DNA from 3 places in the Burkholderia sp. Ac-20345 genome. Region 1 is predicted to be linked to each of the others. Evidence: predicted binding sites of a transcription regulator. Region 1 holds the regulator's gene; each other region holds the start of a gene.
What was found. The regulator FNR, encoded in region 1, switches genes on or off when oxygen is low (the NO sensors DNR and NnrR bind a similar motif). The targets are predictions, from matches to a motif close to TTGATNNNNATCAA.
Positions count from the first base shown of each region.

Region 2: the regulator FNR is predicted to act here: its motif matches at 5,532-5,545, upstream of G3O06_RS34850 (TraR/DksA family transcriptional regulator).
Region 3: the regulator FNR is predicted to act here: its motif matches at 6,078-6,091, upstream of G3O06_RS16225 (PAS domain-containing methyl-accepting chemotaxis protein).

Region 1 is NZ_JAAGPO010000017.1:65,702-75,362, forward strand. Features, by position in the region: gene G3O06_RS09530 (LysR family transcriptional regulator) at 58-984, shown strand; gene folE (GTP cyclohydrolase I FolE) at 1,103-1,735, shown strand; gene G3O06_RS09540 (SDR family oxidoreductase) at 1,735-2,538, shown strand; gene epsC (serine O-acetyltransferase EpsC) at 2,570-3,490, opposite strand; gene G3O06_RS09550 (hypothetical protein) at 3,628-3,861, opposite strand; gene G3O06_RS09555 (DUF3005 domain-containing protein) at 4,140-4,550, shown strand; gene G3O06_RS09560 (universal stress protein) at 5,098-5,565, shown strand; gene fnr (fumarate/nitrate reduction transcriptional regulator Fnr) at 5,669-6,415, shown strand; gene G3O06_RS09570 (LysR family transcriptional regulator ArgP) at 6,464-7,357, opposite strand; gene G3O06_RS09575 (LysE/ArgO family amino acid transporter) at 7,468-8,088, shown strand; gene G3O06_RS09580 (aldo/keto reductase) at 8,471-9,418, shown strand; gene G3O06_RS09585 (hypothetical protein) at 9,640-9,661, shown strand, end outside.
Region 2 is NZ_JAAGPO010000153.1:12,977-22,637, reverse strand. Features, by position in the region: gene G3O06_RS34875 (acyl-CoA dehydrogenase family protein) at 1-1,006, opposite strand, end outside; gene G3O06_RS34870 (acyl carrier protein) at 1,003-1,254, opposite strand; gene G3O06_RS34865 (Crp/Fnr family transcriptional regulator) at 1,429-2,211, opposite strand; gene G3O06_RS34860 (Crp/Fnr family transcriptional regulator) at 3,132-3,914, shown strand; gene G3O06_RS34855 (undecaprenyl-phosphate glucose phosphotransferase) at 3,917-5,332, shown strand; gene G3O06_RS34850 (TraR/DksA family transcriptional regulator) at 5,713-6,105, shown strand; gene polX (DNA polymerase/3'-5' exonuclease PolX) at 6,261-8,030, shown strand; gene ald (alanine dehydrogenase) at 8,085-9,200, opposite strand; gene G3O06_RS34835 (DUF3995 domain-containing protein) at 9,524-9,661, shown strand, end outside.
Region 3 is NZ_JAAGPO010000038.1:40,818-50,478, forward strand. Features, by position in the region: gene G3O06_RS16195 (aromatic acid/H+ symport family MFS transporter) at 1-193, shown strand, start outside; gene G3O06_RS16200 (porin) at 234-1,355, shown strand; gene G3O06_RS16205 (PDDEXK nuclease domain-containing protein) at 1,705-2,775, shown strand; gene G3O06_RS16210 (IclR family transcriptional regulator) at 2,797-3,585, opposite strand; gene pcaF (3-oxoadipyl-CoA thiolase) at 3,813-5,015, shown strand; partial or broken gene G3O06_RS16220 (class I SAM-dependent methyltransferase) at 5,084-5,929, opposite strand; gene G3O06_RS16225 (PAS domain-containing methyl-accepting chemotaxis protein) at 6,254-7,798, shown strand; gene G3O06_RS16230 (TerD family protein) at 7,917-8,495, opposite strand; gene G3O06_RS16235 (TerD family protein) at 8,528-9,103, opposite strand; gene G3O06_RS16240 (TerC/Alx family metal homeostasis membrane protein) at 9,132-9,661, opposite strand, start outside.

The DNA of each region.
Region 1 (9,661 bases):
TGCGGCAACGCGATTCAGGAGATATGTTGTATACGTTTTGACGATACTGGCCTGGCGATGGATGCGCTCGATCTGAACCTCATTCCCTACCTCGTCGCGCTCGACGACACGCGCAACGTGAGCCGCGCGGGCGACCTGCTCGGCGTCAGCCAGCCGCGCGTGAGCACGGCGCTCGGCCGCCTGCGCGAGTACTTCGGCGATCCGCTGTTCGTGCGCACGTCGCGCGGGATGGAGCCGACACCGCGTGCGCTCGCGCTGCTGCCGGCCGCCCGCGACGCGCTCGCGCAGATCGAGCGCGGCCTCGTCGCGCCGCACGACTTCGACCCGGCCGCGAGCACGCATACGTTCTCGATCGCGCTGTCGGACGTCGGCGAGATCGTGTTCCTGCCGAAGCTGCTGCAGGCGTTCGCGACGCGCGCGCCGCACGCGAACCTGCGTTCGGTCTCGCTCGCGCACGACGAAGTCGGTCGCGGCCTCGAAGCCGGGTCGATCGATCTCGCGGTCGGCTACTTCCCCGATCTCGACGGCAACAACTTCTTCCAGCAACGGTTGTTCACGCACCGGTTCGTGTGCCTGATGCGGCGCGGCCATCCGTTCGAACAGGCGCCGCCGTTCACGGTCGAGCAGTTCCTCACGTGCGGGCACGCGGTGGTGCGCGCCGAAGGCCGCAGCCAGGAGGTGCTCGAGAAATATCTCGCGAAGCAGCGCATGCAGCGCCGCGCGGTGCTCGAGACGCCCCACTTCATGAGCCTGCCGTTCATCCTGAGCCGCACCGACCTGATCGCGACGGTGCCGCATGCGATCGGCTATGCGTACGCGGCCGAGCATGCGTTCATCGTGCCCGTCGAGCCGCCGCTCGCGCTGCCGCGCTTCGACCTGAAGCAACACTGGCATCGCAAGTACCACAACGATCCGCGCACCGCGTGGCTGCGCGGCGTCGTCGCGTCGCTGTTCAACGACGAGCAGGACGAATGGCCGAAGTGAGTGCCAGGGCCCGTTCGCGCCAAGGTCTGGCCCCAGGCCTCGCACGCGACCCGCGAAAGCATGAAACAATGCCCGGATTCCGCGCCGCCCCGGCGGCGGCATTCGATGGAGCAGATAGATGGGTAAAAAGAAGTCCGCACGGCCCGAGCCGACCGCATCCCGCCCGAGCCGTGACGAAGCAGAAGACGCAGTCCGCGTGCTGTTGCGCTGGGCCGGCGACGATCCCGCGCGCGAAGGCCTGATCGACACGCCCGCACGCGTCGTGCGCGCCTATGAGCAGTTCTTCGCCGGCTATGCGCTGGAGCCGCGCGACATCCTCGCGCGCACGTTCAGCGAAGTCGATGGCTACGACGAAATGATCGTGCTGAAGGACATCCGCTTCGAGAGCTACTGCGAGCACCACATGGTGCCGATCATCGGCCGCGCACACGTCGCGTATCTGCCGAACCATCGCGTGGTCGGCATCTCGAAGCTCGCGCGCCTCGTCGACGCGTTCGCGAAGCGCCTGCAGATCCAGGAAAAGATGACCGTGCAGATCGCCGACACGCTGTTCGACGTGCTGCAGCCGAAGGGCGTCGGCGTGATCCTCGAAGCCGCGCACCAGTGCATCTCGACGCGCGGCGTGCACAAGCCGGGGGTCGAGATGGTCACGTCGCGCATGCTCGGTACGTTCCGCACCGATCCGTCGACCCGGCGCGAATTCCTGTCGATCGTCGCGAATCCTTCCTCGGTCAATCTGACGAACACGTAATGGCGCAGACGAAGCAAGCGGCGCACGCGCCCGTCGTGCTGGTGACCGGCGCCGCGCGCCGGGCCGGGCGCGCGTTCGCCGAGTATTTCGCCGCGCACGGCTACCGCACCGCGGTGCATTACGACCGTTCGGCCGATGCCGCGCAGGCAGCGGCCCGCGCGATCGCCGAACGCGGGCACGATTCGGTGGCGTTGCAGGCCGACCTGTCGGACGCCGCGCAGATCACCGCGCTGATCGACCAGGTGTACGCACGCTTCGGGCGCCTCGACGTGCTCGTCAACAATGCGTCGGTATTCTGGCAGGACCATTTCCCGAGCTTCGACCTCGCGGCATTCGACCAGGCGTGGGCCGTCAACTGCCGCGCGCCGATCCTGCTCACGCGCGCGTTCTATGAACGGGCCCGTGCGGCCGGCACGCAGGGTGTCGTCGTGAATGTGGTCGACCAGAAGATCAAGGAAAACTTTCACCGCGATCATTTCAGTTACACGGTCGCGAAGGCCGCGCTCGGCAACCTCACGCAGATGCTCGCGCTGTCGTCCGCGCCGGTGTTGCGCGTGAATGCGGTGTTCCCCGGCCTGATGCTGCCGAGCGACGACCAGACGCAGGCCGACTTCGAACACGCGAGCCGCGCATCGACGCCGCTCGCGCGCATCGCGGGCCCCGACGACGTCGCGAGCGCGATCCTGATGCTGACCGGCAACGCGTACAACGGTGTGGATTTCGTCGTCGATGCGGGGCAGAACCTGATCCGCGTCGACCAGGACGTGCTGTACAAGCACCGCGCGCCCGACGGCAAGCACTGACCGACGCGCGCGGCGGCCGCCGCGCGCCGCGTTACGGCTTCTCGGCGCTCCCGCCTTCGCGTACCTTGCCCTGCGCGACGCTCGTGCCGGGCGGCACGCTGTGCGTGAGCCACACGTTGCCGCCGATCACCGAACCGCGCCCGATCGTCACGCGGCCGAGAATCGTCGCACCCGCGTAGATCACCACGTCGTCCTCGACGATCGGGTGCCGGGCATTGCCCTTGACCAGCGCACCTTCGCCATCGGCCGGGAAGCTCTTCGCGCCGAGCGTGACGGCCTGGTACACGCGCACGCGCTCGCCGATGATCGCCGTCTCGCCGATCACGACGCCCGTGCCGTGGTCGATGAAGAAGCTCGGGCCGATCTGCGCACCCGGGTGGATGTCGATGCCGGTAGCCGAGTGGGCGATTTCATTGATGAACCGGGCCAGCAGCGGCACACCAAGCCGGTGCAGCGCATGCGCGAGCCGGTGATGCATCATCGCCAGCACGCCCGGGTAGCACAGCAGGATCTCGGTGATGTGCTGCGCGGCCGGATCGCCCGCATACGCGGCCTGGATATCGCTGACGAGCAGCGCACGGACCGCCGGCAACTGCCGGCCGAATTCGCGCGCGATCTCGAACGCGCGTTCGTCGAGTTCGGCGAACGGCGTATCGGCATGCTCGGGCAGGAACGGCAGCGCACGGCGGATCTGTTCGGACAAAATGCGCAGCGTGCTTTCGAGCGTGTGGCCGACGTAGAAATCGACGCTTTCGTCGGTCAGATCCGGTGCGCCGTAGTGCGTCGGAAACATCGACGCGCGCAGGCCGGTCACAATCTTGCAGATTGCATCGCGCGACGGCAGTTCGCGGATGCCGCGCGGATGGCGCGTGCGATGGAGTTCCTCGCGCGACTCGCGCAAGCCGGCGACGATTTCTTCAAGGCCCCACTGACGGGCGGGTGATGTCGACATATGCCAATGCAGGCGGCCGCGCTCGGTCGCACGGCCGCTAATAAAGTGACGGGTTCCGCAAGATTACCGCGTTTTTTGTCCGGGAGCGGCACGCCAGGGCTCGGCCGGACGGCCGATGGTGCCGAATCGCGGCGGCGTCAGATCGTGATGCTGCTCGCGTCGATCCAACGCACGGCCCAGTCGCGCGCGTGCGCGATTGCGTCGCCTTCGTCGTTGAACTGGAGCTCGATCGGAAAAAATCGGTTCGCAACGAGCTCCCCGTCGCTCGATCGGGAGATCACGACGTAGGGCTTGAATGAACCGTCACTGGCGCGCGCGGGCGCGCAGTTCAACAGATAACCGCGGTGCGTGAAGGCAGTAGTCGCTTGCATGAATCCGCCACCTCTAGTCCCTTGCTTTGTTGTTCACTACCCGTCTTTAAGGGTGCTGCGGCCCCCCGGCGCGGGCAGAGGCGGCGCGACCGAATCCCCTGTCGCCGCTTCGCAGGAAAAGAATCATACTCTGTAGAAAACGCGTCTTCTAGCTGAAATAAATCACGACAAATCAGTGCGCGTCGCGCGACCGCGGCGATCGCCCGCGCGCCTTTTCCCGTCACGCCCGGAACGGGATTTGCTTCGATCCGGAACGCTTCGCCGCGAGGAGAGCCGCGATGGAATCATCCGGTCAAACCGATCGTTCGCGTCCGCGCAGCATCGAGCTCGACAACGACGACACGCACGACAGCACGGTCGACACCGACGGCAAGAACCGCGAGGCGTCGCGCCTTGCCGGCGGCGGGCCGATCTCGCCCGACCAGATCACGGGCAGCAACGCGTCGCTCGACAATGCGATGCCGGAAGCCGGCGACGGCTTCGCCGGTTTCGACAGCCGCCCCGGCGGCAATCATCCGGCGTTCGCGCTGCGCGCCGGCTACATGGTGATCGAGAAGGGCTTCGACGCACCGCTACCCGTCAGCGATGCGCAGTTAGGCCCCGTTCACCGGATGTACGGCAGCGCGTACTGGCCCGGCCACCAGCGGCGGCCGGAGCGCGTATTCGAGCTGACGGCCGTACCGAGATAGCCGGCGCGGCGTTTGAATCGATCGTTCGTTTGCGAACCGCCATCGGTCGACAGCCGATGGCTGAGGATCGGCGTGCGCGACTACCGTACGCCGACCGTGCACTGGTCACTACGCGATGCAAAAGCGAACGATTCCGCGCAACGGCACCGGCGATTTCGTGCATGCCGTGAATCGCAGCGACGCACATGCGTTGATCGAGGTCATGTCGAATCGGCTCGATTGCGATTGAATGGCGATGCGGGCGATGCATCCGCGTGACTGTCGCGCCGTGTCGATGCGATCGGCACGCACGGCGATGCGCATGTACGTGCCGCACGCGACACCGATGCTCACGCATGCCTTCCCGCCAACGATGCGAACGACGGCGGCGACCATACCGCACGACACAAGTCGCGCGGCGCGGCATGCGCCACGTGCATGGAACGCGCCGCCGGCACCTCACTGCAAAGTCCCGGCCATTGGTTTACTCTGCCTCGCAGCATTGCGCATTGCCCAGCCCGATCGGCCATCCGGCCGACTTCGTTTCAACCCGCCACTCGGAGACACTATGTACAAGCGTATTCTGGTTGCCGTCGACGGCAGCGACACGTCCCGCCATGCGTTCGATGCCGCACTGGCGCTCGCGAAATCGCACGGCGCCGAACTGCAACCGTTCTACGTCGTCGAGAACGCCGCGATCTACTACAACGTGCCCGGCTACGATCCGTCCGTGCTGCGCGACCAGCTCGTCGCGCAGGGCAACGCACTCGCGAAGGATTTCACCGTGCTGATGCAGGCAGCCGGCGTGAAAGGCGAGACGAAGCTGAGCGAAGCGACATCGCTCAACGACGTATCGTCGCTGATCCTCGACGGCGCGAAAGCGTTCGATGCCGATCTCCTCGTGCTCGGCACGCACGGCCGCCGCGGGTTCCGCCGTCTCGTACTCGGCAGCATCGCCGAGCAATGCGTGCGCCATGCGACGTTGCCCGTGCTGCTGATTCCGGCGGCCGCCAACGTCGACGAACCGGCCGCGTAAGCCGCGTTCGGCATGTGCGGCCGGTCGCGACGTTTTGTCACCCGACAGCGGCAAGTTGCGGTGGGACAATGATTCCGTCGATTCAACGCCGGAGTAAACGATCATGCTGACGCCCGTCGCCACACGTCCCGCCGCCACGCCTCATGCCGGTAGCTGGGCTCCTCGCCAGGCTGCGCACTGCTCGACGTGCGCCATGCGGCACCTGTGCATGCCGCAGGGCCTGGCGCCCGAAGCGCTCAGTCGCCTCGAGTCGGTCATCTGCGCGGCACGCCCCGTCAAGCGCGGCGAAGCGCTGTTCCGCGAAGGCGACGCATTCGACAACCTGTACGCGGTGCGTTCGGGTTCGCTGAAAACGGTCGCGACGCGCCACGACGGCCGCGAGCAGGTCACCGGCCTGCATCTCGCCGGCGAAGCGCTCGGCCTCGACGGCATCTGCGACGACACGCATCCGCGCACCGCGGTCGCGCTGGAAGACAGCTCCGTCTGCGTGATTCCGTACAGCGCGCTCAAAACGCTGTGCTCGGAAGCCGGCTCGATGCAGTTGCGCATGCACAAGCTGATGAGCGAACAGATCGTACGCGAAACGTCGCAAACGATGCTGCTCGGTTCGCTGAATGCCGAAGAACGCGTTGCGGCCTTCCTGCTCGACGTATCGTCGCGTTACCTGAAGCGCGGTTACTCGCCGTCGGAATTCAACCTGCGGATGACGCGCGAAGACATCGGCAGCTACCTCGGCATGACGCTCGAAACGGTCAGCCGCACGCTGTCGAAATTCCAGAAGCGCGGCCTGATCGAAATGCAGGGCCGCCACGTCCAGATCGTCGATTTCGACGGCCTGCATCACGTCTGATGCCGCACGGCGCGCACCGCTCGCGCGCCGCCTGCATCGCGTCGTCGATCAGTCGAGAAACAGCGCGGCGCGCGCCTTCAGCGCCGCGCTGAAATCGTCGAGCCAGCCGATCGACAAACGCCAGCTCTGCCAGTAAAGGTCGATGTCGATCGTTCGCCCGCGCGACATGTCGACCAGTTCGCCCGCCGCCAGCTGACGGTCGACCATCCGGTCCGGACACATTCCCCATCCCAATCCCGTTTCGCACGCACGCAGGTAGCCCGCGACGTGCGGTATCCAGTGCTGCGGCGGATCGAGATCCGCGCGCGTCACGCGCCGGATGAAACGCGCCTGCAGCCCGTCCTTCGGATTGAACATCACGCACGGCGCGCGGCGCAGCGCATCACGCGTGATGCCCGCGCCGAAGTAGCGTTCGTAGAACGCCGGCGAGCACACCGCGCGATAGCGGATACGCCCGAGCCGCTCCGACCGGCACCCCTGGATTGGCTCGGCCTGCGCGGTCACCGCGCCCTGCACGCTGCCGTCGCGAATGCGCGAGGCCGTGTAATCCTGGTCGTCGATCACGAGGTCGAGCAAGGTCTCGCGCTCCATGCAGAACGGCCCGACCGCGTCGATGAACCACGTCGCGACGCTGTCGTCGTTGACGGCCACGCGCAACGTCGGCCATGCGCTCGCGATCTGGCCGGGCAGCGCCGGCATCCGGCCGCCCAGCTCGGCCTCGAGCAGTTGCACGCGCTCGGTATGCCGGCACAGCAGCGCACCCGACGTCGTCGCGACGCACGGCTGCCCGCGCTTGACGAGCACGCTGCCGACCCGCTCCTCCAGCAATTTCACGCGCTGCGACACGGCCGACGACGTGACGTTCAGCTCCTTGGCCGCACGCTCAAACGAGCCGTGCCGGATCACGGCCGCGAGGGCATCGAGCAACGCGTAGTCGAGCATTAGATTTCCTTAATCTGCATTAGGTGAATTAGCTTCTCTTATTTTCATGCTGACCGCAGACTAGCGCTACCCGATTCATCCGTCTACTGCTTCCACTGCTGTCACCCACCATGAACTGGCTCGCTTTTTCCCACGGCGCCGCACTCTGCGGATCACTCATCGTCACCATCGGCGCGCAGAACGCCTTCGTGCTGCGGCAGGGCATCATGCGCTCGCACGTCGGCAAGATCGTGCTGCTGTGCGCGCTATCCGACATGATCCTGATCGGCGCGGGCGTCGGCGGCGCATCGGCGCTCGTCGAACGCTATCCGACCTTCGTCCACGCGGTGCTGTACGTCGGCCTCGCGTATCTCGCGTGGTTCGGCATCAACGCACTGCGCCGCGCGTTCAAGCCGGGCCACGAAACCCTCGACGTGCGCGGCGACGCGGTCGCACCGCCGCCGCAGAGCGGCCTGGCAATCGTGCTGATGACGCTCGCGTTCACGTGGCTCAACCCGCACGTGTATCTCGACACGTTCCTGCTGATCGGCACGGCTGGCGCACGCGAGCCGGAAGGCGCGCGGCTCGCGTTCGCGATCGGCGCGATGACGGTCAGCGTCGTGTGGTTCCTCGGGCTCGGCTACGGTGCGCGACTGCTGGCGCCGTGGTTCCGCAAGGCGGTGGCGTGGCGCGTGCTGGATGGCGCGATCGGCAGCATGGTGCTGTTCCTAGCGGCCGTGCAGTTGCGCTGACCGGCTCATCGTCACACGGGCGGCCGCTCGCCGCCCGTCGTCCCACCCGCTTTGGCGCAAAGCCGGAGCATCCACCTTCCCCTCCCGCCCGCTTCCGCCCACGCGCCGTTCCGCGTCCCGTCGCGCCAGCCGCGACAAAAATCGGTTCCCGATCGAACGCAGCCACACGAAGTGCTCACGTAACGAACGAGGCGTCCGTCATCCGCGTCAGGTCGTCCGCCATCGCGGCGGTACGCTGCCTGCACGATTCGGAGCGATCGGCGAGAATGTCCGGCGTCCCGCGACAACGGCGTGACCGCACCACGTACCCGTCGTCTCGCCGCGATCGTCTCGGCCCATCCCGCAGTTCCATTCCGTCACCCCGCAGAAATCGGAGCAGAACATGGCACTACGCACCCTCGGCACGTCGAACATCCAGGTTTCGCCGCTCGCGTTCGGCGGCAACGTCTTCGGCTGGACCGTCGACGAGAACACGTCGTTTGCGCTGCTCGACGCGCTCGCCGACACCGGCATCAACTTCATCGACACGGCCGACGTCTATTCGGCCTGGGCCCCCGGCAACAGCGGCGGCGAATCGGAAACGATCATCGGCAAGTGGCTCAAGCGTTCCGGCAAGCGCGAGCAGGTCGTGATCTCGACCAAGGTCGGCCTGCTGGCCGCGCGCGCGGGGCTGACCCGGGACAACATCCTGAAAGCCGCCGACGATTCGCTGCGCCGCCTGCAGACCGACTACATCGACCTGTATTTCTCGCACAGCGATCTCGCCGATACGGCCCCGCTCGAGGAAACGCTCGGCGCCTATCAGACGCTGATCGACGCGGGCAAGGTGCGGATCATCGGCGCATCGAACTACAGCGGCGCACGCCTGCGCGAAGCCGCCGACGTCAGCCAGCGCGACGGCCTGCCCGCGTACCAGGTCATCCAGCCCGAATACAACCTGCTCGATCGCGCCGACTACGAACGCGATCTCGAACCGGTCGTGCGCGACCTGAAGCTCGGCGTCGTCAACTACTACGCGCTCGCGAGCGGCTTCCTGTCGGGCAAGTACCGCAGCGAGGCCGACCTGAAGAAGAGCGTGCGCGGCGATCGCGTCGCCGGGTATCTCAATGAACGCGGGCTGCGCATCCTCGCGGCGCTCGATGCGGTGGCGGAAAAGCACGGCACGCAGCCGGCCGCGATCGCGCTCGCATGGCAGATCGCGCGGCCGACGATCACCGCGCCGATCGCGAGCGCGACGTCGCTGGCGCAGCTGGCATCGCTCGGCGAAGCGATCCGTGTTCAGCTCGATCAGGACGACATTCGCCGGATCGACGAGGCCAGCGCAATCTGAGGTTGTCGGCATCAGGCCGGTCGATCGGATCGCGCAGTCCGCGCGGTTCCGCGACCGGACTGTGTCGTGTGCGTTCCCTTGTCACCGCATTCGCGGATGCGGGTCATTCGGGCGTGGCGGATGAATACAATGGCGTGCATCCCGGCGGCCAGCCGCGCGACTCGACACGACCGGACCGATATCCGCGACGCCCGAACCAACACCACGCACAAAGACCGCCCATGCCCCGGAACACCCGCCGTG
Region 2 (9,661 bases), on a different contig from region 1:
GCGCGGTCGTCGACACGTAGGTCTTCAGCGTGTTGATCTCGGCGGCCCGGGCCATGCCGGCCGACCACGAGCGGGACGCCGGATTCGCATGAAGGCGCAGCACGTTGTCGACGCGGGCCTGCATCGCCTGCATCAGCGCGAGCGATTCGGCGATGCGTCGCGACGCGGGCGACGGCGCGCCGTCGGTCTGGCGTGCCTGCGCGCGGAAGAACTGGTGCGCGCGATGGAACGCGTCGCCGGCCACGCCGATCCATACCGCTGCCCACAGGATGTGCGACACCGGCACCATCGTTTCTTCGGCGATCTTCGCGAACGGCACCGGCAGGCACTGGACGGCGGCGCCTTGCGCGTCGAGCTCGAAGCCGTTGCTGCAGGTGCCGCGCATCCCGAGCGTGTCCCATTCGCCGCGGCGCGTGAGCGTGTAGCCGTCGCGCAGCAGCGTGACGAGCACCTGCTCGGAAGCCGGCGCGTCCGCATCGCGTCGCGCGGTGGCGAGGATGCCGTCCGCGTAGTCGCCGTACGAGATCGTCGGCGCGGATTTGCGCAGCCGGAACTCGCCGCCGTCGGTTTCGAGCGCACACTGGCTCGCGCGCAGGTTGCCGCCGACGCCGTCTTCCGACGTGGCCGATGCGAGCAGCCACTGGTGGCGCACGAGCTGTTGCAGGAACAGCTTGTGCCAGCCCTGGTCGAGCGCGTGGTCGACGATGCAGGCGACCTGGATCTGGTGCATCGCGAACACCATCGCCGACGACGCGCAGGCCTGGCCGAGAATCGAGCAGGCCGATGCGATGTCTTCCAGCGACGCGCCAGCGCCGCCGAGATGGGTCGGCACCATCGCGCCGAGGAGGCGGCGCGCGCGCATGGCCTCGATCGCCTCGACCGGGCAGCGCGCGTCGCGGTCGACCGCGTCCGCGTGCTGCGCGGCGATCTGCGCGACAGCATGCGCGGCCTCGTCGAGCCGACGTGAATCGCTGTCGGTCGCGAGTTCGGGAAGCAGCGCGCTCATGCGGAATGCTCGGTGCGTTGCAGCGTGGCGATCGTGTCCGCGAGTGCGTCGATGCTGCGGAACAGGTTGCGGTTCAGCATCTCGTCGGGAATCTCGATGTTGAACTGCTTCTCGATCGCGAGCATCAGCTGGATCGTGTCGAGCGAGGAGAGGCCCGCGTCGTAGAGGTCGTCCCTGTCGCCGATCGAATCGATCGCGGCTTCGAGGTGGGCGACGTGCTTCAGGATGGTTCTGATTTCGTTTTTCACGTGCTGCTCCGGCGTGCGTGTTGTCGTCCGCTCGGGCAGACGCGCGATACGCGTTGACGTCCCCCCGGCAGTCCGGCATCAGTAGACCATTGGCAGACACGGCGTTCTGTTCGCCACCCTACAAACAGCTAACCTCGCACGCAGAAGCGCGGCGCCGACGCGCCGGCCGGCCGATCAGGCGCGCGACGCGGCCGGCACGCCCGAGTCGGCCGACAGGATGCGCTTCATCTCGTCGCGCACGATCGCGCGGCAGCCGCACGACATTTTTTCGAGGCCGTCGAGGTCGGCAAGCTCGATCGAGCTCCGGTATTGCCGGATCAGTCCCAGCTTCTGGATTTCGCCGGCGGCATCGGTGACCGTTTCGCGCCGCACGCCGAGCATCTGCGCCAGCATGCTGTGCGTCACCTGGATCTCGATGCTGCGGGTCCGGTCATACGCGAGCAGGAACCATCTGCATAACTGATGTTTGAGCACGTGATGACGGCTGCAGAACGTGATCTGCGAGACCTGCGCCATCAGCAGCCGCACGCAGATGAACACGAGATGGCGGATCACCGGCGACGCATCGAACGCGGCGGCGAACACGCGCCGGTCGAGCCGGTAGACGAAGCCGTCGCGGCAGGCGACGGCCCGGCAGGGCATCCGGCCGCTGCCGCCGATCACGTCGTCGCACACCACGCTCTCGCTGCCGATCTCCGCGACTTCCAGCGTCATGCCGCCCGTCGACACGTACTGCAGCGAAATCGCGGTCGTGACGGGCAGGTAGACCGCGGCGAGCATTTCGCCGGGTTCGCAGAGCACTTGCCCCGATTTCAGGTGGACGAGTTGAAGGTGGGGGACCAGCGTCGCGAGCTCGTCGCGGTCGATGGCCGCGAGAAACCGGTTCGCATCGAAGCTGTGGGAAAGCTCGATCATGCCGTTCGCGTACGCGACGGCGTCAGGGGCCTGGTGAGTCACGGCACATCCTCGTAGGGTGGCGGTCGCGCGTCGTCGCGGCGATACCCCGAAAATGGGGGATTCGCACGATCGTGCGGACTTGTGTTCGTCAAAAATGGAGTGACGATACTGGCGAAAAGGCTAGCACGTCATTGAATTCAATCAATTGCACATTACGTCATTTCACAAAGTTTGACGATTTTGGCTGGGTGCAAACGTTATCTGGATTTAATGATTCATTTCAGCGGAATTAATCATCCGGAAACTGAATGCGACGTCGATCATGCATTCCGTGTCGGTCGGTGATCAATCTCGCGGGGGGCGTGCATCGCATGGCTAAAGTGCGTTTCAGGTATTGAACATTGTTTGACAAATAAATGGTGCGCGCAAGAATATTGATGTAAATCAATGCCTTGAAACCGAAGTGTGCGATGGGTGACAGAGCCTGAAATTAGTGTGCCGATTCAAATTTGAGACAGTTTCAAACGACCGTGTGAGGCGGAACGCCGCAGTGGAGTGCTGCCCGGCACATCATGGAAACAATTGAAAATCGACTGTAAGTATATGAACGGTAAGCCTCACAGCACCGGTGCGGCTTCTGCGGCGCGACGCAGGTTAAATGATCAGTCAAATGGCGTGCGGTGTCCATTGCCGGGAAGAGTGTCCGGAAATGAGACGCTTTTTTTGTTTTTTAGCCGGTAATTCGGGTGATCTAAATCCGGTGTGATTCATATATTAAGGATGGGCATGTATTGGCACGTAAATCGCTTATTCGGGCTGGCGTGTCGAAACGGGACGACCGATTCGATCCGGCGACAAGCCGATGGTCAGTCGCAATCAGGGTTGTGGCCGCAACTCCTGCCAACGTCCTGGCACGCATCGCGATAACGAGTTCCGTGCACGCGGCTGCAGGCGGCGCGGACGATAAAAGGGATACAGACATGCTTCATCTTCACTCGAGCTACTCGGCGAATGCCATCCTCGATGCCCTCCCCGAGGACAGCATCCGCAACATCGCACCGCATCTCGAACTGGTCAGGATCAAGGCCGGGATGCTCGACCGGGTCGGCGAGCCGATGCGCCACGTGCATTTCCCGACGACGTCGATGATGTCGGTGCAGCACCTGATGGAAGACGGTGCGATGGTCGAGGTGGCGCAGGTCGGCCGCGAGGGGGTGGTCGGGCTGGCGACGATGGTCGGTGGCGCTGCGGCGTCGCTCCGGGTCGAGGTCCGCATCGGCGGGATGGCCTATCGCGTGCCGAGCTGCGTGATGCGCGCGGAATTCGAGCGCTCGCCGGCGACTTACCGCTTGCTGCTCAATTACTGCCAGGCGACGATGGCGCAGATCTCGCGCAGCGCGCTGTGCAACCGTCATCACTCGGTCAGCGAGCAGCTCAGCCGCTGGCTGCTGCTTGCGCACGACCGCATCGACGGCGACGAACTGGCCGTCACGCAGCAGACGATCGCGAACATGCTCGGCGTGCGGCGCGAAGGCGTGACGGAAGCGGCGGGCAACCTGCAGGAAGCCGGGTTGATCCGGCAGCGCCGCGGGCGTATCACGGTGCTCGACCGCGACGGCCTCGAACATCACGCGTGCGAATGCTACGACCTGATTCGCGCCGACTATCGCAGGTTGCTCGGCACGCGCGGGACGGCGAGGCCGACGCCGGTTCGGCCCCGCATGCCGGAGGGGCATCGCGGGTTCCCGGCACATGGTGCGTGACGATGCAGTCGAGGTCCGGTGGAACGAATGCGATGCGGCGTGCCGCGATCGCAGCGACCGACGTCGTGCTCGTGCTGGCAGGCGCGCTCGCCGCGCAGGCGGCGTCGGGCCTCGCATGGCGCGAGCTGTCCGACGCGCAGCGTGGCGCGATCGCGCTGCTGTGCGTGCTGACCGTGGCATTGTTGCCGCGCTACCTGCGCACCGTGCGCGGCGGCGTGGCACCGCAAGGCGGCACGAATGCGCTGACCCAGACGATGGTGGCGCTCGTCTGCGCGAGCGTGCTGACGGTAACCGCCGCGTTGTGGATCATGAACCGCGGCGGCACGATCACGACCCGCTGGATCGTGCGCACGGTGCTGGCCGGCGACGCCGCGTTGCTGCTCGGCCGTGCCGCGCTGCTGGCGCTCGCGCTGACGCGTGACGACCCGCGCGCGCGGCAGCGCCGCGTCGCGGTGGTCGGCGCAACGGCCTACGGGCGTGTCGCGGTCGAGCGGATGCAGCTCGCGCCGCAAGGGCCTTTCGTGGCGGCGTGCGTATTCGATGACGACGCACAGGCGGCCTCCGGCGGCATCGGCGGCGTGCCGGTGATCGATGACTGGAACGCGCTGCGCGACCTGATTCGCGGCGGCGAGATCGACGAGGTATGGCTCACGCTGCCGATGTCGCACGAGTGGCGGATCCAGCGCATCGTCCGCGAGTTGCGCGACGAGTTCGTGGAGTTGCGGCTGCTGCCCGATGTGCGGCAGATGGCGGTGGTCGATCGCTCGGCGACCGACGTGCTCGGCATGCCGGCCATCAACCTCGCGACCACGCCGCGCTCGGCGCCGGAGCTGTGGGCGAAGTTCGCGTTCGACCGGCTGTTCGCGTTCGGCGTGCTGATTCCGTTGCTGCCGCTGCTGTCGATGCTGGCGATCGCAGTCAAGCTGTCGTCGCCGGGGCCCGTGCTGTTCAGGCAACGCCGCAAGGGCGTCGACGGTCGCGAGTTCGACATCCTGAAGTTCCGGACGATGCGCGTGCATCGCGCACAGCCGGGCGTCGTGCGGCAGGCATCGCGCAACGATTCGCGGATCACGCGCGTCGGCGCTTTCCTGCGGCGCACGTCGCTCGACGAGTTGCCGCAGTTCTTCAACGTGCTGTTCGGGCAGATGTCGGTCGTCGGCCCGCGTCCGCATGCGATCGAACACGACGACTTCTACCGGCAACTGATCGACTGCTACATGTATCGCTACCGCGTGCGGCCCGGCATCACCGGATGGGCACAGGTAAACGGCTATCGCGGCGAGACGCGCAAGGTCGAGGCGATGGAAGCGCGCGTGAAGTTCGATCTGTTCTACATGCAGAACTGGAGCTTCTGGTTCGACATGAAGATCATCCTGTTGACGGTCGTGCGGGGGTTCATCGGGCGCAATGCGTTCTGAGGATGACACATCATCGGAAGAGGCTAACCACGCCGTCAATCACGTCAGGGGATCGACGTCGAACCGAAGCGCGGGCGTGACAGCGCGGTGAATTGCTGCGCTGCGGCTGCGATGCGGGGCCGCGAAGCCCGAGCCGGGCGTCGCGTTTTCGCGTCCGTCCCCAGTTTATGCAAGCACTTCACGTGCATCGCAGTGCACGCTGATTCCGGTCAACACACGCGTGTTCAATGGGTTTATCCTGCGTCGAATGCGTCCGGCACTTCGTGTCGCCGGGCGCACATCCGGACACGGTGGCAGGCGGTGACGCCTGCCCGCCGCGCACCGGCGCGACACCGCGCGCCGCAATGCTCCGCGCGGAACCCGGAACAGGAGAGACGGCCATGGCGCTCGACCAACAACAACGGCAGACGCTGAAACAGCGGCTGAACGAGAGCGAGCAGACGTTGCGTGCGGAAATACGCACGAGCGAAGACCAACGTGCGTCGGAATCCTATGCAGACCTCGCCGGCGCGGCGCCGGACGAGGGCGACGAGGCGAATGCGGATCTGTTCGTCGACGTCGATCATGCATTGATCGGCATGAAGCTGACCGAACTGCGCGCGATCGGCCGCGCCCTGCAGCGGATGCGCGACGGCAGCTACGGCGAGTGCATCGACTGCGACGGCTCGGTCGGCTACGAGCGCCTGCTGGCACGCCCGGCCGCCGAGCGCTGCACGCATTGCCAGTCGATCTACGAGCGGCAATACGCGACGACGCCGCGCGCCTCCCTCTGACCCTGACGTCACGAACGCAACGGCGCTGCACGCGCGGCGCGGCCGGCGTACGATGATGAACGGGCGCCCGGCGGCGTCAGCATGCGTCGCCGGGCGGGCAGACGCCGTCGCGCACGCGTGCGGCGCCATCCACGTGGAAGGGAGCCACGCCGATCATGCCGATCCACAATGCCGGGTGTGCGGCCGTGTTCGCCGAGATTGCCGACATGCTCGAGATCCAGGGCGCCAATCCGTTCCGGGTGCGTGCCTATCGCAATGCCGCACGGACGATTGCCGACTACGGGCGCGATATCCCGACGATGATCGCGAACGGCGACGATCTCGGGAAGATTCCGTCGATCGGGCCCGATCTCGCGTCGAAGCTGCGCGAGATCGCCGCGACCGGCACCTGCGAACTCCAGCAAACACTGCGCCACGCGCTGCCGGGCGCGATCGTCGAGTTGCTCGACGTGCCGGGGCTCGGCGCCAAACGCGTGAAGGCGCTGCATGATGCACTGCACGTCGATTCGCTCGAGCAGCTTCGCGCGGAAGCGAAGAGCGGGCACGTGCGCGAGCTGCCGGGCTTCGGTGCGAAAACCGAAGCGCATCTGCTCGAAGCGATCGACGACCGGCTGAAGCGCGAGCCCCAACGCTTCCTGCTGCCGGATGCGGCGCACTCGCTGCTACCGCTGCTCGAAAAGCTGCGCGCGATTGCCGGCGTCGGCAAGGCCGTGCCGGCCGGCAGTTTCCGCCGCCGCCGCGAGACGGTCGGCGATCTCGACATCCTCGTCACCGCACGCGATCCGGTGGCCGTCGCCGAAGCGTTCGTCGGCTATGGCGAGGTGGCGCGCGTGCTGGCGCACGGCAAGACGAAGTCGAGCGTCGTGCTCGCCAGCGGGTTGCAGGTCGACCTGCGTGTCGTCGATGCCGACGCGTTCGGTGCGGCGCTCGTCTACTTCACCGGATCGAAGGCGCACAACATCGCGTTGCGCAGGATCGCGCAGGCCGGCGGGCTGAAGATCAACGAGTACGGCGTGTTTCGCGGCGATGAACGGATTGCCGGCGCGACCGAGGCGTCGGTCTACGCGGCGATCGGGCTGCACGACGTGCCGCCCGAATTGCGCGAGGATCGCGGCGAGATCGACTCGGCGCGCGCGGGCACGCTGCCGGCGCTGGTCGAGCGCAAGCACGTCCATGGCGACCTGCATGCGCATACCGACGCATCGGCCGGCCGTGACAGCCTGCGCGTGATGGCCGATGCGGCACGCGCACGCGGGTTCGCGTACCTGGCCATCACCGACCGGGCTCCCCATGCCGGCGGCGGTCGCAACAGCGTCGACTGGCTTGCGCACCAGCTCGACGAGATCGATCGCCTCAACGCGTCGTTCGACGATTTCGTGCTGCTCAAGGGCGTGGAGGCCGGCATTCGGGAGGACGGCAGCCTCGATGTGCCCGACGCGATGCTCGGCCGGCTCGATCTCGTGATCGGTGCGGTACGCGACGGCTTCGAGTTGCCGCGCGACGCGCAGACCGCGCGCATGCTGCGCGCGATGGACCATCCGCATTTCACGATTCTCGCGCACCCGACGGGCCGCGTGCTCGGCGAGCGCGACGCATGCGAACTGGACGTGCCGCGCGTGATCGCGCACGCCGCGGCGCGTGGCTGCTTCGTCGAACTCGATGCGCAGCCGCGGCGGCTCGACCTGCCTGACATCTGGTGCCGCGAGGCCGCGAAGGCCGGCGTGCCGGTGGCGATCGGCTCGGATGCGTGCAGTGCGGACGAACTCGACAATCTTGCGTACGGCGTCGATCAGGCGCGACGCGGCTGGCTCACGCGGTCCGACGTGCTGAACACGCGCACGCTGGCGCAATTGAGGCCGCTGCTGGCGCGCACGATGGGGGCGGGCGGCGCGTCGAAGCGCAGCGGCGGCGCGAAGGGCGCGTGAACGCGGCCGGCCGCGCGTGCGGTCAGCCGCTAGCCGTACTTGAATGCGGTCACGTCATGCCAGCACGCGGGCCGCCGGCACATAGGGCAGGCCGAGCGCCAGCGCGACCGCTTCGTACGTGATGTGTCCGTCGCACACGTTCAGGCCCGCGCGCAGATGGGGATCGTCGGTCATCGCCTGCTTCCAGCCCTTGTCGGCGAGCGCGAGCGCAGCCCCAAGCGTCGCGTTGTTCAGCGCGAAGGTCGACGTGCGCGCGACCGCGCCGGGCATGTTCGCGACGCAGTAGTGCACGACGCCGTCGACGACGAAGGTCGGGTCCGCGTGCGTCGTCGCATGCGAGGTCTCGAAGCATCCACCCTGGTCGATCGCGACGTCGACGACGACCGCCCCCGTGCGCATCGTCGCGATCATGTCGCGCGTGACGAGCCGCGGCGCCGATGCGCCCGGCACGAGCACGGCGCCGATCACGACGTCGGCATCGCGCACGGCTTCGTCGATCGTATGCGCGTTCGAGCAGACCGTCGTGATCCGGTTGGCGAAGACGAGGTCGAGCTGGCGCAGCCGGTTCACGTTGGTGTCGAGCACGGTCACACGTGCGCCGAGGCCGACCGCCATCTGCAGCGCGCCGGTGCCCACCACGCCCGCGCCGAGCACGACGACGTGCGCGGCCGGCACGCCGGGCACCCCGGCCATCAGCAGGCCACGCCCGCCGCGCGGGCTCTCGAGGTGAGTCGCCGCGACCTGGATCGACATGCGCCCGGCCACCTCGCTCATCGGCGCGAGCAGCGGCAGGCCGCCGCCGGGGCCCGTCACGGTTTCGTACGCGATGCAGACGGCGCCGGACTTCACGAGCGCGGCCGCCTGGTCGGGATCGGGCGCGAGATGCAGGTACGTGTAGAGGATTTGCCCGCGCCGCAGCATCGCGCATTCCGCCGGCTGTGGCTCTTTCACCTTGATGATCATGTCGGCGCGCGCGAAGACTTCGTCGGCGCCGTCGCAGAGCGATGCGCCCGCGGCCGTGTAGTCGTCGTCGAGCAGGCCGATCGCGGTGCCCGCGCCGCGCTGCACCAGCACGCGATGGCCGTGCCGCGTCAGTTCGTGTGCGCCGGCCGGCGTGAGGCCGACACGGTATTCGTGGTTCTTGATCTCCTTCGGCACGCCGATCAGCATGAGTCGCCTCCATGGCCTTCGTTATCGTTGTCGTACAGGTGCGCCATGCGGCGAACGTTGCACGTGCGGCCGATCGCGCAGCGGCGTATCGACTGCAGTACTGGAATAACAGGGTAGTAGTGCGCGGAGGGAAGTCAAGCGGCCGGCCCGCAAGCGCCTGCGCGTGCACTGCATCGCAACATGCGTGGTGACGGGTTGCGACCGGACGTCGCAATGCACGGGTTGCCGGGTTTCGGTATCGTCACGTGTGTCGCGGGCCCAGACCGCGTGCCGGAACTTCGCCGGCAACACATCGAGACAACGAGACGAGGGCATTGACCGACATGACCGGAGCGTATTTCAGCGTGCCGACGCTTTGCGCAATTGCGCTCATTCACGTCTACTGGGCGTTGGGTGGGCGGCGCGGCAAACGAGCGGCCATTCCGGAGCAGGACGGCGAGCCGTTGCTGCGGCCGACCGCC
Region 3 (9,661 bases), on a different contig from region 1:
CTGGGCGCTCGGCGTCGGCCGGCTCGGCGCGATCGCGGGCTCGTTCGTCGGCGCGCTGGTGATGGCGAGCGCGATGGGGTTGTCGGGTGTCTTCATGCTGCTGATCGCACCGATCGTCTGCGCCGCCGTCGCGATCGGCGCGATGGGGCTGCGTTACGCCCGTGCGGGCGGCTATGCGAAAGCCGTCGAATAAGCGCGAGCAATCACATTCCCCATACAACGAGGAGACCACGATGCAGACGTCGGCAAGCCGCCGCCGCGCGGCCATGACTTTCGCGGTATTGAATGCAGCGGCCGCCAGCGCCGCCCATGCACAGAGCAGCGTGACGCTGTACGGCAGCCTGGATGCCGGCGTTGCGTATGTGAACAATCGCGCGGGCAGCCCGCAGGCCGCGATGCTGCAAGGCGTGATGCAGCCCGACCGCATCGGCTTCCTCGGCAACGAGGAACTGGGTGCGGGCTGGCGTGCCGTGTTCCGGCTCGAGAACGGATTCGCGACCAACACGGGCGCGCTGATGCGCAGCGGCACGCTGTTCAACCGGCAGGCGTACGTCGGGCTGTCGTCGGAGCGGGCCGGCACGATCACGCTCGGCCAGCAGACCGCGTTCAACTACGACTGGCTCGCGCCGATGGGCAACGGCTTTCAGTCGTCGAACCTGCTCGCGGCTCACCCGGGCAACCTCGACGGATTGGTCGAGACGACGTCGGCGCAGGAGAGCAATGTCGTGAAATACCGGTCACCCGCGCTGTACGGGCTGAGGGTCGGGCTGCTGCTCGGGATCGGCGGCGTGCCCGGCAATTTTTCGAGCGGGCGCATCGCGGGGGCGGGCATCGATTACGTGAACGGATCGTTCGGACTCGCCGCGGCTTACGTCAACGAGCACGACCGCGCGCTCGGCCCGATGCTCGGCGATACGACCGCGGGCCTCGGCCTGTCGACATTCCAGGGGCGACCGGCGCTGTCGTATGTGGCGGACAAGGTCGAGAACGCGGGCATCGGTGCTCGCTACGACTGGGGCAACGTTCGGCTGCACGCGCTGTACACGTACGTGAGGCTGAAGGCCGGCGCGCAGACGGATTCGTATCGCACGTTCGATGCGGGCGCCATGTGGCAGGCGACGCCGGCCAATTCGGTGGCGGGCGGGATGTCGACGACGTCGTTCATTGGCCGCCGCTATCTGTCGGCTTCGCTCGGGGACGTGCATGCGTTGTCGAAGCGCACTCAGGTCTACCTGCATGCTGTCGTGCAGCAGGCGACGGGGAGTGTGGCGGCGCGCGCCGCGATCTTCGCGATCGGCGCGTCGGGCACGCAGCGGCAACTCGCGATCGTGGCGGGGATTCATCATTTGTTTTGAGCGGAGCGACGGTCGGTACATCAATCGGCCGTGCGACGGGCACGGTGCCGGTATGCAAGGGGACGCTGTCCGTCGCGTGTGCGGCTCGGTGTCCTACAAGCACGACGCAGTTTCGTTCTTGTCAAATTGACCGAGCTTTTGCGCGTCACTAAATTGGGCGGCTCGGCGTTCGCTCCGGGTTCCGTGAGAAGAGCGTTGCAATGCAATCAGCGTGCGCGGGCAGCCGGTGCTGCCCGTTCTTGTTTCACTGCGACGTCGGTCAGGCACCGGGCCGATGTCGGCGCAGTCGAGTGGGCGGCAAGCAGACACCGAACGATGCGGGTCGGCGGCACATCAAGGAGGCAACAGCATGACCCGACGCAAGGTTGTCGTTGCATCGCCAGTCGCGACGCAAACGCTGCTGGGTGACATCCGGGCATTGATCGACGCGGCGCGGCAGCGTACCGCCTCGGCGGTGAACAGCGAGTTGACGATGCTCTACTGGCGCATCGGCCAACTCGTTCATACCCAGGTCCTGGCGGGCAAACGGGCCGACTATGGTGAGGAAGTGCTTCCGACTCTGGCGGCACAATTGACGAAGGACTATGGCGGCAGCTTTGCCGTGAAGAATCTTCGTCGCATGGTGCAGTTCGCCGTCACGTTTCCGGACGAGCGGATTGTCGTATCGCTGATACGACAATTGAGCTGGACGCACCTCATTGCGTTGGTGCCGCTCAAAGACCCGCATCAGCGTGACTACTACGCGCAGATGGCCAGCGTGGAACGCTGGAGCGTCAGGACGCTGCGCGAGCGTATCGACTCGATGCTGTACGAACGCACCGCACTCTCCCGGAAGCCGGATGCATTGATCGCGCAGGAACTGGCAACGATGCGGGATGCACAGCGGATGTCGCCCAGCCTGATCATGCGCGATCCATATATTCTCGATTTCCTCGGCCTGCGCGACACCTGGCAGGAAGGCGACCTGGAGACCGCGATCATCCGTGAAATGGAGTCCTTTCTGCTGGAGCTTGGCGCAGGCTTCACTTTCGTTGCCCGGCAGAAGCGCATCCAGATCGACGACGAGGATTTCCACCTCGATCTGCTGTTCTACAACCGGAAGCTGCGGCGGCTGGTAGCGGTGGAGTTGAAAGTCGGTGAGTTCAAGGCCGCGTACAAGGGGCAGATGGAACTGTATCTGCGCTGGCTCGACAGGCACGAGCGGGAGGCGGATGAAGCGCCGCCCCTTGGGATCATCCTCTGCAGCGGAAAGAAATCAGAGCAGATCGAACTGCTGGAACTGGACAAGTCCGGCATCCACGTTGCGGAGTACCTGACGGCGTTGCCGCCTCGTGCGGTGCTGACTGAGCGACTGCAACAAGCGATACAACGGGCGCAGTTGCAGATCAGGCCGCGCAACTTGGCACGGAATACGCGCTGACGCGTTTCGTGCCTTCGTTGTTCACCCCCGCCGTGCCACCAGCTCCGACACCGTCTGCGCGGCCTGCTGCAGCGGCCCGAGAAACTCCTTCACCATCTGCTTCGCGGTATGCCGCTGAGCGTTGCCGCTGATGTTCATCGCCGCGATGATCTGGCCGCGCCGGTTGCGGATCGGCGCGGACAACGACATCAGGCCCACTTCGAGTTCCTGGTCGACCACGGCCCAGCCCTGCTGGCGCACCTGCGCGATCGCCGCCTTCAATTCGCCGAGGTCGGTGATCGTGCGCGGCGTGTGCGCGCGGATGCCGCTTTGCGCGAGCGTTTCGTCGAGCGCGGCATCGTCGAGTGCGGACAGCAGCACGCGACCCATCGACGTGCAGTACGCGGGCAGCCGGCTTCCGATCGACAGGTTGATCGTCATGATCTTGCGGGTCGGCACGCGCAGCACGTAGACGATCTCGGTGCGGTCGAGCACGGCCGCCGAGCAGCTTTCGTGGATCTGCTCGGACAACTGCTCCATCACGGGATCGGCGAGATTCCAGAACGGCATCGACGTGAGGTACGCGAAGCCGAGCTCGAGGATCTTCGGTGTGAGCCGGAACAGCCGGCCGTCGGCTTCGACGTAGCCGAGCGTCTGCAGTGTGAGCAGGATCCGGCGCGCGCCCGCGCGCGTGAGCCCGGTGGCCGAGGCGACCTCGGTGAGCGTCTGCTCCGGACGGGCCGCGTCGAACGCGCGGATCACCGCGAGGCCGCGTGCGAACGACTGGACATAGGAGTCGCCGGGTTTCGTCTGAGTGTCTTCGGTTGTCATGAGCGCCTGGAATATCGTGCAGCCGAGAAGATAGCGCATGGGGCCTGACACGCCAACCGCCCGGCGGAACGGGCGCTTGACAGGTCGTCCCCGCACTCCCTATGATGCGTTGAACGTTCGATACACGATCTTATGTTCGTATATAGAACATTTAAGCGCATCCCGGCGGGCAATGCAAGGGGGGCGCCCTGTTCATTCCCCAGCCTGTCCTGGGACCGGAGACACTGATGACCGAAGCTTTTCTGTGTGATGCGATCCGTACGCCGATCGGGCGTTACGGCGGTGCACTGTCCGGCGTGCGCGCCGACGACCTGGGCGCGGTGCCGCTCAAGGCGCTCGTCGAGCGCAACCGCGATGTCGACTGGACGGCGATCGACGACGTGATCTACGGCTGCGCGAACCAGGCCGGCGAGGACAACCGTAACGTCGCGCGCATGTCGGCGCTGCTCGCGGGCCTGCCGCAGGGTGTGCCGGGTTCGACGATCAACCGCCTGTGCGGCTCCGGGATGGATGCGGTCGGCGTGGCCGCCCGTGCGATCAAGTCCGGCGAGGCCGCGCTGATGGTCGCGGGCGGCGTCGAGAGCATGACGCGCGCGCCGTTCGTGATGGGCAAGGCCGCGAGCGCGTTCGCGCGCCAGGCCGACATCTACGATACGACGATCGGCTGGCGCTTCGTCAATCCGCTGATGAAACAGCTGCACGGCGTCGACTCGATGCCCGAGACGGCCGAGAACGTCGCGGTCGACTACAACATCAGCCGTGCCGACCAGGACCTGTTCGCGTTGCGCAGCCAGCAGAAGGCCGCGCGTGCGCAGCAGGACGGCACGCTTGCGGAGGAAATCGTCGCGGTCACGATTCCGCAGAAGAAGGGCGATCCGCTGGTCGTGTCGCGTGACGAGCATCCGCGCGAGACGTCGCTCGAAACGCTGGCGAAGCTGAAGGGCGTCGTGCGCCCGGACGGCTCGGTGACGGCCGGCAACGCATCGGGCGTCAACGACGGCGCCGCCGCGCTGCTGCTCGCGAACGAAGAAACCGCGAAGCGTTTCGGCCTGACGCCGCGCGCACGCGTGCTCGGCATCGCGACGGCCGGCGTCGCGCCGCGCGTGATGGGCATCGGCCCCGCACCGGCCACGCAGAAGCTGCTCGCCCGGCTCGGGATGACGATCGACCAGTTCGACGTGATCGAGCTGAACGAGGCATTCGCATCGCAAGGTCTCGCGGTGCTGCGCATGCTCGGCGTTGCAGATGACGATCCGCGCGTGAACCCGAACGGCGGCGCGATCGCACTGGGTCATCCGCTCGGCGCATCGGGGGCGCGTCTCGTGACGACCGCGATGTACCAGCTGCATCGCACGAACGGTCGCTTCGCGCTGTGCACGATGTGCATCGGCGTCGGCCAGGGCATCGCGATCGCGATCGAACGCGTCTGACCTGCGTGTCGCGGCGAAGCGGCAGGGCACCAGCCGTTTCGCTGCATCACCGCTGTGCTGTTTTCGAAACGATGCGCGGCGATTGCATACATCAGCGGCAGGCGCGGCATGCCGTCGGGCGGCACCATCCGGTGACCGTCCAGCTCGCGCATCCCGTCGAAGCCCTTCCAGCCGTTCGCATACGGATATTCGGTCAGGCGGTCGATCGCGAGCCCGGCCGACACGAGCGCGTTCACGACTTCGCCGATGCCCCACATGAACTCGTAGCTCGGATGCGGGTTCGCGAAATCGACGACGCCCGGATGGTCGTGCTGCGCGCCGAGCCCCATGCCGGATGCGGCGACGTAATCGCCGACACCCGCCGGCTCCTTGGTCGCGTCGCGTTTGAAATAGTCGTAGTGCGGCTTCCAGTGTTCGTCGAAATACAGCGCGAACGGATGGAACTCGACCATCGCGAAACGGCCGCCCGGCGCGAGCAGCGCGGCGATCCCGCGCGCCCACGCGTTCAGGTCGGACAGCCAGCAGATCGCGCCGTACGACGTGAACACGCGATCGAAGCGCTCGCCGCGCGCGGCGGCCTCGGGCATCCAGTCGAGCACGTCGGCGCGCTCGAAACGCGCGGGCAGACCCGCGTCGGCCGACAGTTGCCGTGCGAAGGCGATCGCTTCGTCGGAGATGTCGACGCCCGTCGCATCCGCGCCGTCGCGCACGAGGCTCAGCGTGTCCTGCCCCGCGTTGCACTGCAGGTGCAGGAGTCGCAGCCCGCTGATGTCGCCGAGTAGTTCGCGTTCTTCCGGAAAGAGCGTCGAGCCGCCTTCCCGGAAAAATGCAGCCTGATCGCCCTTATGACTGTTATGCGCGACTGTCGCCGTATTCCAGGAAAGCCGATTCAGTTCGTGCAATGCCTTTTTCATCGAATTCGAATGCCGGTTGAATGGAGCAGGATAGACGGAATCGTTTCGCCGCGTGCAACGGCCGACGGCATTGGCGTGCCGTGCGGTGTGGCCGGGCAGCGTGGCGTGACATGCGGATGAAAACGAGCGGCGATTACTGCCGGATTATTTGATCCAAATCATGGCGTCCGCCGAATTGAATATTTTATGCGAGGAAAGGGTAAGGTTTTTCCCCAATATGCCGACAGTAAGATGAAGACCGTCGTAAAGCGATAAACCGTTTTTCGGCTACTGAGCGTGAATTCAGCGCGGCGCGGACGATAGATCCGCCTTTCGGAGCCTTGCATGCGCAATAACCAGCCCGTTACCCAACAGGAATTCGATTTTCCCGACGACGTCACGCTGATGTCGACGACCGACGCAGACAGCATCATCACCTACGCCAACACGACGTTCGCGCAGGTGAGCGGCTTCACGAACGAGGAACTCGTCGGCCAGCCGCACAACGTGGTGCGGCACCCGGACATGCCGCGCGAAGCGTTTGCCGACATGTGGGCGACGCTCAGGCGCGGCGAGCCGTGGACCGCGCTCGTGAAGAACCGCCGCAAGAACGGCGATCACTACTGGGTGCGTGCGAACGCGATTCCCGTGATGCGCGACGGCGAGCCGCAGGGCTACATGTCGGTGCGCACGAAGGCGCCGCACGACGAGAGCGAGGCCGCCGATGCGCTGTATCGCGCGTTCCGCGAAGGCAAGGCCGGTCAGCGCCGGTTTTACAGGGGGCTGGTGATCCGCACGGGGCTGCTGCGTATCGCGTCGCTGTCGCAGACGATGTCGGTGCGCGCGCGTGTGCATTCGGCGCTGTGCGTGCTTGCACCGGCGGTCGTCGGCGCGGGCTGGGCATGCGGGCTGGCTGGCGGCGGGCTCGCCGCGTTTGCCGGTGTGACGGTCGGCGTGGCGGCGGCGGCCGGCCTGTGGCTCGACGCGCAGATCGTGCGTCCGCTGAAGCGGCTGCACGACCAGGCGCTGAACGTCGCGACCGGCGAAAGCCGGCGCGGCGTGCGGATGAACCGCGTCGACGAGATCGGCATGACGCTGCGCACGATCAACCAGCTCGGGCTGATGTTCCGCTGGCTCGTCGACGACGTCAGCGAGCAGGTGCACAACGTGCAGCGCGCGAGCAACGAGATCGCGCAGGGCAACAACGACCTGAGCGCGCGTACCGAGCAGGCTGCGTCGAGCGTGCAGGAGACGGCCGCATCGATGGCCGAGATGACGGCGACCGTCGATAGCAACGCGGAGACCGCGCTGCAGGCGAACCGGCTCGCGATGTCGGCCAGCGAGGCGGCGGGGCGCGGCGGGCAAGCGGTGGGCGAGGTCGTCACGACGATGAGCGACATCACGGCCAGCTCGCGCAAGATCGCCGACATCATCGGCGTGATCGACGGCATCGCGTTCCAGACGAACATCCTTGCGCTGAATGCGGCGGTCGAAGCGGCACGCGCAGGCGAACAAGGCCGCGGCTTCGCGGTGGTCGCCGGTGAGGTGCGGGCGCTCGCGCAGCGCAGCGCGAACGCGGCGAAGGAGATCAAGACGCTGATCGGTGCGAGCGTCGACCGTGTCGAGTCGGGCGCGCGGCGCGTGGACGAGGCGGGCAAGACGATGGAGGACATCGTCGCGCAGGTGAAGCGCGTGTCGGACCTGATCGCGGAGATCAGCTCGTCGACGGCCGAGCAGAGCACCGGCGTGTCGCAGGTCGACCAGGCGGTCGTGCATCTCGACAACATCACGCAGCAGAACGCGGCGCTGGTCGAGCAGAGTACCGCGGCGTCGGAGAGCCTGAAGCAGCAGGCGACGCGGCTGGTGGATGCGGTGAACGTGTTCCGTTGAGCGTGGCTTGAACCGTTGGCCTTCACGCATTCCGACCGACATCATGCTTGGAGTACGCCGTTCAGTTGCGAACTGAACGGCGGGATCGGTCAAACCAGGGATTTTCCTGCCTTTCGGATTAACCGATGCTCACACCGTGAGCTTCCGCCAGAGGCTTCAGGCCACCAGTGAAGCCTTGTCCGATTGCCTTGAACTTGAATTCGTCGTTGTGGCGATACAGCTCGCCGAAGATCATGGCGGTTTCGGTGGAAGCGTCTTCGGATAGGTCGTAGCGGGCGATTTCCTTGCTGTCGGCCTTGTTCAGGACGCGGATATAGGCGTTGCTCACCTGGCCGAATGACTGCTTGCGGGCCTCGGCATCGTGAATCGTGACGGCGAAGACCAGCTTCTTCACGTCGGCCGCCAGACCCGTGAGCTTCACGTTGACCTGCTCGTCATCGCCATCGCCCTGGCCGGAGCGGTTGTCGCCCAGGTGCTCGATGGAGCCGTCGGCGGACTTCTTGTTGTTGTAGAAGATGAAGCTGGCGTCGTTCAGGACTTTGCCGCTTTCACCGGTAACGAAGATCGACGCGTCGAGGTCGAACTCGGTGCCGTCGGTGACTCGCGGGTCCCAGCCCAGGCCGACGACAACTTCGCTCAGGCCCGGTGCCTCTTTCGACAGGGAGACATTACCGCCTTTGGACAGACTTACAGCCATGGTGTGATTCCTTGTTCAGGTAAGGAGACTGTTCAGAAGTTCATGCCGTAGCCGTTGGCCAGGGCACGCAGGCCGCCGGCGTAGCCTTGGCCCACGGCGCGGAATTTCCACTCGCCGCTGCTGCGGTACAACTCCGCGAAGATCATCGCGGTTTCGGTGGAGGCGTCTTCCGCCAGGTCGTAGCGGACCACCTCGGCGCCGGAGATCTCGTTCACGACGCGGATGAACGAATTGCTGACCTGGCCGAAGTTCTGCTTGCGCGCTTCGGCGTCGTGGATGGTGACGGTGAAGGCGATCTTGTCGATGTCGGCCGGAACGCGGCTCAGGTCGACCTTGAGAACTTCGTCATCGCCGTCGCCAGCGCCGGTACGGTTGTCGCCGGTATGCTCGACAGAACCGTCCTGGCTGCGCAATTGGTTGTAGAAGATGAAGTCGGCTTCACCGCGGACTTTGCCGTTGGCCCCCAGCAGGAAGGCGCTGGCGTCCAGATCGAACTCGGTGCCATCGGTCGCGCGCGGGTCCCAGCCCAGGCCCACCAGGATCCTGGTCAGGCTCGGGTCGGTTTTGGATAGGGAGAGGTTGCCGCCTTTTTGAAGAGTCAGTGCCATGAAAACAGCTCCTTTGGGTTGTGACGGGTTACTGATTTTCGGCTTGCGCCTCTTCCTTGTTCGGGAAGATCACGCTGGCCAGGATTCCGATTGCCAGGACAACCAGTACGATGAGCAGGCTGGTGTTCGGGGAGATGCTGATGCCGTGGTGGAACAGATGGTCGGTCGCGTTCAAGCCCAACTTCGCCGCGATGAAGAACAGCAATACGACCACTGCCTTTTCCAGATGCACCACGTAGCGCTTCAGCGCTTCCAGAACGAAATACAGCGTGCGAAGGCCAAGGATTGCGAACAACATCGCCGAGTAGACGATCAGAGGTTCACGGCTGACCGCAATGACCGCCGGGACCGAGTCGAACGCGAACAGGACGTCGGACACTTCGATCACGACCAGGCAGAGGAACAGCGGAGTAGCGAACAGGCCGCCCTTGGCCGCCAGGCTCATGTCCCTCTCGGACGTCCGTACTTCCGCCTCGAGCTTCTTGCGGCTCACGAAAAAGTTGTGACCGTGCAGCCTGGGCCATACGGGGAAGAGCTTTTTCGCGAAGCGGCAAGCAA